3 regions of the Paenibacillus jepli genome follow, and region 3 is predicted to be linked to each of the others. Evidence: predicted binding sites of a transcription regulator. Region 3 holds the regulator's gene; each other region holds the start of a gene.
The links. Region 3 encodes Rex, which represses fermentation and respiration genes when NADH is low (regulators of the CRP and FNR family bind a similar motif). Its sites were predicted from a motif close to TTGTGAAATATTTCACAA; they were not measured.
Positions count from the first base shown of each region.

Region 1: the regulator Rex is predicted to act here: its motif matches at 1,312-1,329, upstream of ABC336_RS16225 (DoxX family membrane protein).
Region 2: the regulator Rex is predicted to act here: its motif matches at 1,297-1,314, upstream of nirB (nitrite reductase large subunit NirB).

Region 1 is NZ_JBDFMD010000001.1:3,688,971-3,692,251, forward strand. It holds gene ABC336_RS16220 (AAA family ATPase) at 1-34, opposite strand, end outside; gene ABC336_RS16225 (DoxX family membrane protein) at 691-1,236, opposite strand; gene ABC336_RS16230 (ABC transporter permease) at 1,699-2,685, shown strand; gene ABC336_RS16235 (carbohydrate ABC transporter permease) at 2,712-3,281, shown strand, end outside.
Region 2 is NZ_JBDFMD010000001.1:5,284,563-5,287,843, forward strand. It holds gene nirB (nitrite reductase large subunit NirB) at 1-1,220, opposite strand, end outside; gene ABC336_RS22520 (MerR family transcriptional regulator) at 1,402-1,521, shown strand; gene ABC336_RS22525 (sulfatase family protein) at 1,596-2,960, shown strand; gene ABC336_RS22530 (nucleotidyltransferase domain-containing protein) at 3,270-3,281, shown strand, end outside.
Region 3 is NZ_JBDFMD010000001.1:396,192-399,472, reverse strand. It holds gene dinG (ATP-dependent DNA helicase DinG) at 1-1,404, shown strand, start outside; gene ABC336_RS01840 (redox-sensing transcriptional repressor Rex) at 1,382-2,044, shown strand; gene ABC336_RS01835 (amidohydrolase) at 2,025-3,281, shown strand, end outside.

The sequences.
Region 1 (3,281 bases), 3.3 Mb from region 3:
TGCTCAGATATCCGACTTGCTCATATAAGGACATAATCATCCTCCTTTAAGCTCTCCGCACCTCCTAGAAGGAAGACGAAGTCATTTTTGCTTTATAGTATTATCTATGATTCCTAGGAGTCAGGCTATAACTGATGAGCATAACCAAGAATCGGTTCCTGAGCTGCAACGCACTTTTTTTCCCTTAGAGCGCCGGAGTCGGCCGTCCGCTGAGCTGCAACGCACTTTTCCTCCCTTAGAGCGTCGGAATCGGCCGTCCGCTGAGCTGCAACGCACTTTTCTTCCCTTAGAGCGTCGGAATCGGCCGTCCGCTGAGCTGCAACGCACTTTTCTTCCCTTAGAGCGCCGGAGGCGGCCGGTCGCTGAGCTGCAACGCACTTTTTTCCCTTAGAGCGCCGGAGGCGGCCGGTCGCTGAGCTGCAACGCACTTTCCCCTCAGCTTTCAGTTCGGAGAGCAAGCTGTTTCCCGCTAGGTGCTTATCTTAAAATACAAGTATATGATTCTCCTACCTACTTGGCTTCTATTTCTCGGGAATGAAACGCGCTGCGCCGTGTGCTTACGAAGCCAGTTTTGCTTTTGCAAAACTCTTAGGCGAAGCCGTTTCACCTTGCATTATACCATACGCTTGGAGAAGCCCAGACAAAAAAGGATGCTGCCTGGTCGGCAGCACCCTCTGGGTGAAGCTTGCGTTATCTCTCTTGCGGGATGACCGGTCCGGCGCCGGCGCCGGTGTTGCCGCCCTTGCGATGGAACAGTCTGCCTGCGCCTTTGTTCAGCAGCGGCAGGACGTATCTGTCAAGTCCGAAGCGTCCGGCGTTGGCGCCGGCTGTGACGACGAGGACTCCCAGCAGGACCAGCCAAGGGTTAGTGCTGATGGTTCCGGCGAAGAGGAACATGAAGTTCATCACGAGTCCGAAGAAGGCGGCGGTGACGGTCAGTGTGCCAAGGATCAATCCAAGTCCGACGAGCAGCTCGCCCCAAGGGATCATAATGTTGATCAGCTTGACGTTCGGCAGGGCGAAGTTTTCAATGAAGGCGTTGTAGGTCGGGTAGACGGCCGCGCCAGTCGCTTTGTCGAGGACCGGGTTGGTGACGGCGTTGGTCAGGTAGCCTGTGGCGTCGAATCCGCCGGTGATTTTGCCCCATCCCGCTGTCAGCCAAGCATATCCGAGCACGATACGGATCACCGTCAGGATACCGGCTGCCCACGTGTTGTTTCTCCAAAAGTTCATCATGATCATTCACTCCCAATTTGTATTTTGTGGTTAGGTTTCTTATAACTTGAGTTTAGCGGCTTTTCTTCGATGATTATGTGATTTTAATCACAAAGTCTGGTATTAGAATAGAACCTTGTCAGCGGAGGATGTTTGCACCATCTCTTCATGACCTTCACTCTCCCTCTATATGATTGACCGAAACAGCGGCTTGCTGGATTCCTTCCGGCCCTGGATCTTCAGCTGTGAGGATGTGCTCTCTGCTGGGCATTGCCGGTATGTTTGGCTGCTTCGTTCTCTTTCTGACTTTAGTATATATCGAGACAAGGGGAGAGGATGTGATTTATATCACAACGCACCTGGTTTATCAAAAAAGTTTTTGCCCACCGCACGGCACCTTAAGATAGAGCATACCTGATCCGAAGTATGACCCGTATACAGGGAGTGTAAGCGGTTTTATAATCAGAGGCAGGAGGGGAAACCATGAAGACGAACCCAGCTGTTCAAGACATCAAACCTCAAGGGGGCGGCTCCAAGCTATCGTTGGGGCGGCAATTGCGCAAGCAGCTCACGATCCAGATTTTCGTCTGGCTGGGCATGGCGTTCCTGCTGGTATTCAGCTTTACGCCGATGTTTGGCGTTATTATGGCGTTTAAGGATTACCGAATATCGACCGGCATCGCGGGGATTTTTACGAGTGAATGGGTCGGACTGAAGTACTTTCACGAGCTGGTGAATGACTACCGGTTCCCGATGCTGGTGCGCAATACGCTTGCGATCAGCCTGCTGAAGCTGGTCTTTGCCTTTCCGGTGCCGATCCTGCTGGCGATTATGATTACAGAGGTCAAGCAGGCGGCTGTCAAGCGGCTCGTCCAGACGTTTAGCTACTTGCCGCACTTTATCTCCTGGGTCGTCGTTGTCGGCATCGCGTATGCCTTCTTCTCGACGGAGATCGGGATTATCAACCACGCGCTGCTCTCGTTCGGTATCATCGACGAACCGCTGCGGGTTCTGACCGACCCGGATTCGTTCTGGGGATTAGCTGTCGGTACGGCGGTGTGGAAGGAAGCAGGCTGGTGGACGATTATTTTCCTGGCCGCCATCGCAGGCATCGACCCCGGGCTGTACGAAGCAGCACAGTTGGACGGTGCCGGCCGCTTGCGTCGCATCTGGCATGTGACCTTGCCGGGTATGCGGGGACCGATTGTCGTCGTCCTGATTCTGTCCATCGGCAGTATGCTGGGCGGGGGACTGGTCGGCTCCAACTTCGAACAGTCGATGCTGCTGGGCAATTCCATTAACAATGACAAGTCGCAGATTATCCAGACGTATGCCTTTAATGTCGGGCTGGCGCAAGGACGTTTTGCTTTTGCAACCGCTATTGATCTTGTGCAGTCCATTATCGCCGTGTTTCTTATTCTCACGAGCAACTTTATCGCCAAGCGCGTATCAGGCACCGGCCTGTACTGACCACGGCACGGAAGGGAGCTGCCTGTATGGCCCGCAAGACGAGAGAAGATTATACTGTCGACACCATCAATTATCTGCTGCTTGCCCTCGTAGCATTGATTACGCTGTATCCGTTCTATTATGTGCTGATCGCTTCCTTCAACCTCGGGCAGGATACGGCACGCGGCGGATTGTACTTGCTGCCCCGGGCATTTACGCTCAATAACTATATCTACTTCTTCAATGACAAGCATTGGGTCAACGCCTTCTTCGTCACGGTGGCACGGACCGTCGTCGGCACGCTGCTGGGCGTCATCTTCACCTGCCTGGTCGCCTATGGCTTGTCCAAGCCATATCTGCTGTTCCGCCGCTTCTACTTTCTGCTCGTCGTCATCGCGATGAATATCTCGGGCGGGCTGATCGCATTTTACGTCGTGCTGCGCGGTCTGGGTCTCCTCAATACGTTTGCCGTCTACGTCGTGCCAACGATGCTGAGTCTCTTCTTCCTGCTGATCGCTGTCTCCTTCTTCCGGGAGATTCCCGAGGAGATCGGCGAGTCGGCACGGATGGACGGGGCGAGCGAGATGACCATCTTCTTCCGGATGATCCTGCCGATC
Region 2 (3,281 bases), 4.9 Mb from region 3:
GCAGCCGTCTTGCTGTGTCCGCCGCAGCCGGTGCCCATCAGCGAAGCATACAGCTCATCCGTCATGACTGCGCGCTGCCGGACAAGCTTCTGGAGCTGTGCCGAATCGTTTACATCGCCGAAGAGCACGGCGCCGACCATTACGCCCTCTCGGAGCAGGATCTTCTTGTACGTCCGTTTCCAGTCGTCCTTATGCGCAATGACCGTGAGTTCGGGGCGGTCCAGAAATTCTCCTGTCGAGAAGACGTCGACGCCGGATATTTTCAGCTTGGTGGAGACGACCGAGCCTTCGTATGGCGCACACTCCGAACCACAGATATGCTTGGCGAGGATCATGCCTTGTTCGAACAGGGGGGCGACCAGACCGTAACATTGGCCGCGATGCTCTGCGCACTCCCCGACAGCGTACACCTGGTCGAGGGAGGTCTGCATATAGTCGTCGACGACGATACCGCGGTTGACCTCGATGCCGCTATCCTTGGCAACAGCGATATTAGGCTTGATGCCAACCGCCATGACCACAAAATCAGCTTCCAGCACGGAGTCATCGGCAAACCGGAGACCCGTGACGCGCTCCCCGCCGATCAGCTCCTTCGTCTGGGCGCCCATCTTGAACTTGATCCCCTGGCGCTCCAGCTCGGCTTTGAGCATCGCGGCTGCTTGCGGATCGAGCTGGCGCTCCATCAGATCCTCCATGAGATGGACGACCGTCACATCCATGCCGAGCTGGACGAGTCCCTTGGCCGCTTCGAGCCCGAGCAGCCCGCCGCCGATGACGGCGGCCTTGGAGTAGGTGCGTGCGGCCTCCAGCATCGCATCGCAGTCTGCGATGTCGCGGAAGCCGACAACGCCTTGCTTGTCATGACCCGGAACGGGCAGGATAAACGAGCTAGAGCCTGTGGCGATAATTATCTTTTCATAGGGGATGTGTGCGCCTTGGTCCGTGACGACCTCGCGGGCTTCCGCGTCGATCCGGGCTGCCGTCGTTCCCATGTGCAGCGTAATGTTATGGTCCTCATACCACTGTACGTCGTTTAGCACGATGTCCTGGAGCGTTTTGCTGCCTTCGAGTACATAGGACAGCATGATTCGGTTGTAATTGGGGTAGGGCTCCGAGCCAATGACAGTGATGTCGAAACGGGAGGTGAGCTTCAGGATTTGTTCGACTGTGCTGATGCCAGCCATGCCGTTGCCGATGACGACCAGTTTTTCTCTTTGCATGGGTATTTGCCTCCTTGGATGTTGCAAGTGCGTGTGTGATGTATGGCTCAAGCATATCGGAAAACTTGAGTGAATTATGTGATATAATTCACATTTTTTTGCGGGGGTGGTTGTATATTGACCTTCACATGATGTGATGGTTTAGAATGATGGTAAGGAAGCAAGACAAGGAGGATGGTAAATGCACATCAGCGAGTTGTCTCGCAGGACCGGTGTGAGCCTGCGTTCTCTCCGATACTATCTCAGGTGCATCCTGGACTGGATGAGAAGGCCCGGCTTTGGGCATATTGGGGGGATGTAGTGGTGGATTGGCGTCACTCGAGGCCGACAACCCCGGTTGCATCATACATAGTTGACTAAGAGAGGATGACACCTATGCACAAGAAAAATATACTTCTTATGATCTCTCATGACACGGGACGTTATCTTGGCTGTTACGGCAAAGCGGTGGCAACCCCCGCGATCGACCGGCTGGCGGCCGAAGGCGTCCGGTTCGATAACTACTTCTGTCCGGCACCCCAATGCAGTCCGAGCAGAGGGAGCATCCTATCAGGACTGTATCCCCAAAACCACGGCATGATCGGGCTCAGTCACTTGGGCTTCTCCATCAACCCTGAGGTGACCACGCTGCCGATGGCCTTGGGACAGGCGGGCTACGAGACGGCACTCATCGGCTTCAGTCATGAGACGATCGGCGAACCCGGTGGAACGAACACGACGTCTGCCGGCAAGCTGGGTTATGAGACTGTACTGCCTGTACCCGGCGACCGGGCGAAGGATGTGGCGGAGCAGGCAGTGACATTCCTTCAGGAGAGAGCGGGACAGGTTTCGGCAGAGGCTGGAGAGGAGCAAGAGCGGCCGTTTTTTGCGTCGGTCGGATTCTTCGAGACCCACCGGGAGTTTGATGAATACGAGCCGCTGGCCGATCCGCCCCATGCGATCGTCCCGCCGCCTTACCTGCCCGATACGCCGGGCGTGCGCGAGGAGCTGGCGCTGCTGCATGGCTCGGCCAAAGCGCTCGATGCGGGTGTCGGACGCATCATCGAAGCGCTGGATCAGCTGGGGCTTGGCGAGGATACGCTGGTCATCTTCACGACAGACCACGGCATTGCTTTCCCGCGAGCCAAGGGCACGCTGTTGGATGCGGGACTGGAGACGGCGCTGCTGATGCGTTGTCCGGGGATGCTGCCGGCAGGCAGGGTGGCGGACGAGCTGCTGTGCAATGTCGATCTGATGCCGACCTTGCTGGAAGTGGCGGGGGCCAAGGGGCCGAATGGATTGGACGGCGTCAGCTTCCTGCCGCTGCTGGAGCAGCGGGATGCCGCGCCGCCGCGGGACCATATGATGGCTGAGCTCTCCTGGCATGATCAGTATCATCCGATGCGGGCGATCCGGACGGACAGCTTCAAGTATATCCGCAACTTCGAAGAGGGCCCGTCGGTCTATCTCCCGCTGGATATCCACCGCAGTTTGTCCGGGATTGAAGTGAGGGAGGCTTACTACAAGCCGAATGTGCCGGAAGAGCTCTACGATCTGCAGATGGACCCTCTGGAGCAGCACAACCTTGCCGGGGATCCGCAGTATCAGGATATTCTGGTGCAGCTAAGAGAGCAGGTCAAGACGTGGATGGAGACCTGCGATGACCAGCTGCTGCAGGGCCGCATCCCGGGTACGGCCGCCCCGGAGTGGCAGGAGCAATACGATAACGGAACGGCTTATGGCGCCGGGCGCAAGCAGTAAGAAGTGAGGTAAGATGGGAGCGCCTCTTCTCATGCGAGCGGAGGCGCTCCACTTCCCCGACTGGACAGAGACGCCTGACGCACAAGCTGGTTTTCGGCCGCAGTTCATGCGACCGCAACCGGGGTCATAATACCTAGCGCCATAGACGCCAAATCAGCCCCCGCACCCGCTCACCCTCCAAGGTGTTGCGGGCGATTGGCGTGTCCAAACGCCTGGTTCGTAATACTTCCGCCATGTACGGATCCCTGCCGGTAAGGGATAATAGGACGTAATGAACGGCTGCTGGCCGACGGAAAGAGGGGATCTCCCATGAACGAGATG
Region 3 (3,281 bases):
TATAAGGATGCCCGCAGCGGGCTCATCCATCAGCTCCGGGGCAAGCTGGAGTATGAAGGGGATGAGCACAGTGAAGCGTGGCGCGAGACCGTCGATGAGCTAGTACCTGTCTTCCCGGAGGTAAGAGATGCCTGGGAGCGTCTGGTAGAGCTGCTCTATGCCGTCTCAGGCGGCGGCGCCGAGGTGACCGGTGCAGCTTCGACCGAATCTGTCGCTGCTGTATCGAGATTGCGGCCGCAAGAGCCGCCGGCAGGCTGGGACAACGTGCAAGATGCGGAAGAGCAGCTGTTCGGGCACTTGAAAAGGCTGGTCAAGGGTCTGGACAAGCTGCTGGCCGACATCAAGGACCGCAGCGACGACAGCGGACTGCAGGCGCTCGTAACCGATATTAACGGCAATGTCAAAGATCTCGCCAGGGTGCGCGATGATCTTCATCATTTTATGAAGCTTGAGCACCAGTCGGAAGTGTATTGGATTGAATCCAACCCCAACTTCCGGGCGAAATCCGTACATCTCTATGCGGTGCCGGCAGATGTCAGCAAGCAGCTGCAATCCTATTTTTTCGAGACCAAGCAGAGTATCGTCCTGACATCCGCGACACTGTCCGTGCAGAAATCGTTTCAGTATGCTTGTGAGCAGCTTGGATTGGATGGGCAGGAAGCGACGGGCCGGCTGAAGACGGTACAGCTCCCTTCTCCGTTCAATTACAGAGAGCAGGCGCTCGTCTGCATCCCTCGCAACTTCCCAAGCGTCAAAGGGACGGTAGGCGATCCTGCGTTCATCGGCATGCTGGTGCAGTCGCTGGCCGACGCGGCGGCAGAGACCAAGGGCAGAATGCTCGTGCTGTTCACTTCCTATCGGATGCTGAGACAGGTCTATGAACCGCTAAAGGAAGCGTTGGCAGGCTCAGGGATCCAGGTGCTGGGACAGGGAATCGACAGCGGCAATCGGACGAAGCTGACCCGCCGCTTCCAGCAGCAATCGGCGTCCGTACTGCTCGGTACGAGCAGCTTCTGGGAAGGCGTCGATCTGCCGGGTGAAGCGCTGGTCGCGCTCGCCATCGTCCGGCTGCCGTTCCAGCCGCCCAACCATCCGCTCGTCGAAGCCAAATCCGAGCTGATCCAACAGCAGAAACAGAATCCGTTTATGAAGCTGTCGATCCCGCAAGCGGTCATCCGCTTCAAGCAGGGCTTTGGCCGTCTCGTGCGAAGCGCACAAGACCGCGGGATCGTATTGATCTACGATACGCGCGTGATCGAAACGTACTATGGCAAGCATTTCCTGTATTCGCTGCCCGGTCCGAAGATCGAGCATATGCACCTGGACCAGATCGTGCCGCGCATGCGGGAGTGGCTGCAAGCAGATGAAAAGGAGGCGAAGGATGAAGCCCATCAAAATATCTGAAGCTGTCGTGCGGAGGCTGCCCATCTACCTGCAATATTTGAATGAGCTGTCGAGGAGAGAGGTCCAAACGGTATCTTCCCAGGATCTGGGGCAGAAGCTGGATCTCAACCCGGCGCAGATCCGCAAGGATCTGGCTTACTTTGGCGAGTTTGGCCGCAAGGGCATCGGCTATGATGTCACTTATCTGATCGAGAAAATCAGAGGCATCCTGAAGCTGGACCAGACGCTTAATGTGGCTCTTGTCGGTGCCGGTAATCTCGGCCACGCTCTCAGCAACTACAACAAGTACATTAAAGATAATATGCGGATTGTCGCCGTATTCGACGCACAGCAGGACAAGATCGGCACGGCGGTGAACAGCATGCTGGTGCAGCCGATGGAAGAGTTGAACCAAACCGTACGCGAGCTGGATATCCGGATCGGCATCATCACGGTGCCGGCCACAGAGGCTCAGAACGTCGCCAATCAGTTTGTGGATGCGGGCATTGAAGGCATTCTCAATTTTGCGCCTGTGATCCTGAAAGTGCCGGATCAGATCCGGATCCATCATGCGGACTTTACGACGGAGCTGCTAAGTTTGGCTTACTATTTGGAGAATCGGGGAGAAGGAGATAAAGAAGATGAGTCAGCTTTGGATTGAGCAGGGATCGTTCGTGACGATGACCGGAGAACAGGAAGTAATCGAAGGCCATATGCTGATCGAGGACGATCGGATCGTCTATATCGGCGAAGAGCCGCCGCAAGAGGTTGCAGTGGATGCCAAGCGCCTGCCGGGAAAAGGGCTTTTATTTATGCCTGGCTTGATCAATACGCATGGCCATGCGGCGATGTCGCTGCTGCGCGGGTTTTCTGACGATCAGGTGCTGCAGGTCTGGCTCGAGCAAAAGATGTGGCCGATGGAGGGCCGCTATCAGCAAGAGGATACGAGGGTCGGCACCGAGCTCGCCATTTTGGAAATGCTCAAGAGCGGCACGACTACTTTTGTCGATATGTACGATCGTATGGACATGGTAGCCGAGGCAGCAGAGCAATCCGGGATCCGGGCATGGCTGACCCGGGGGGCGATCGGTCTCTGTTCGGAGCAGGAGCAGCGGGAGAAGCTGGAGGAAGCGATCCGTTTCGTCCAGGAGTGGAATGGACGAGGCGACGGGAGGATCCGCACCATGCTGTCGCCTCACGCTCCCTATACTTGTCCGCCCGCTTACATCGAGCAGTTCGTCCAGGCGGCGCATGATCTGGATGTCATGCTGCATACGCATATGTCCGAGACAGCTGCCGAGGTCGAGCAGAATGTGCGAGACTATGGCTGCCGGCCGCCTGAGCATCTGGACAAGCTCGGCTTTTTCTCCCGCCCGGCTTTTGTCGCGCATGCCGTCCATCTGCTGGACGAAGAGATCGCCCTGCTGGCGGAGCGCGGTGTCGGCGTATCGCATAATCCGGCGAGCAATCTGAAGCTGGCAAGCGGGGTCGCCAGAGTGCCCGAGCTGCTCGCAGCCGGAGTGAAGGTGTCGCTGGGCACCGACAGCGCGGCCAGCAACAACAACCTGGATCTGTTCGATGAGATCCGGCTGTCGGCATTGATCCATAAGGGCGTGTCGGGAGATCCGACCGCCGTACCCGCCTATCGTGCGCTGGAGCTGGCAACGCTCGGCGGTGCCGCTACCCTGGGCCAGAGCAGTCAGCTAGGCCGGCTGCAGCCGGGCATGAAGGCTGATTTTATCGCGATCGACATTGACCAGCCGCATTTTTATCCGCGTACCAGTCTGGTTTCCCACCTCGTGTACGCCGCTTCGGGCCGCGATGTACGCCATGTCTGGATAGACGGCAGACAGATTGTCAAGGATCACGTCTGTCTGCTGATGGACGAAGAGCGCATC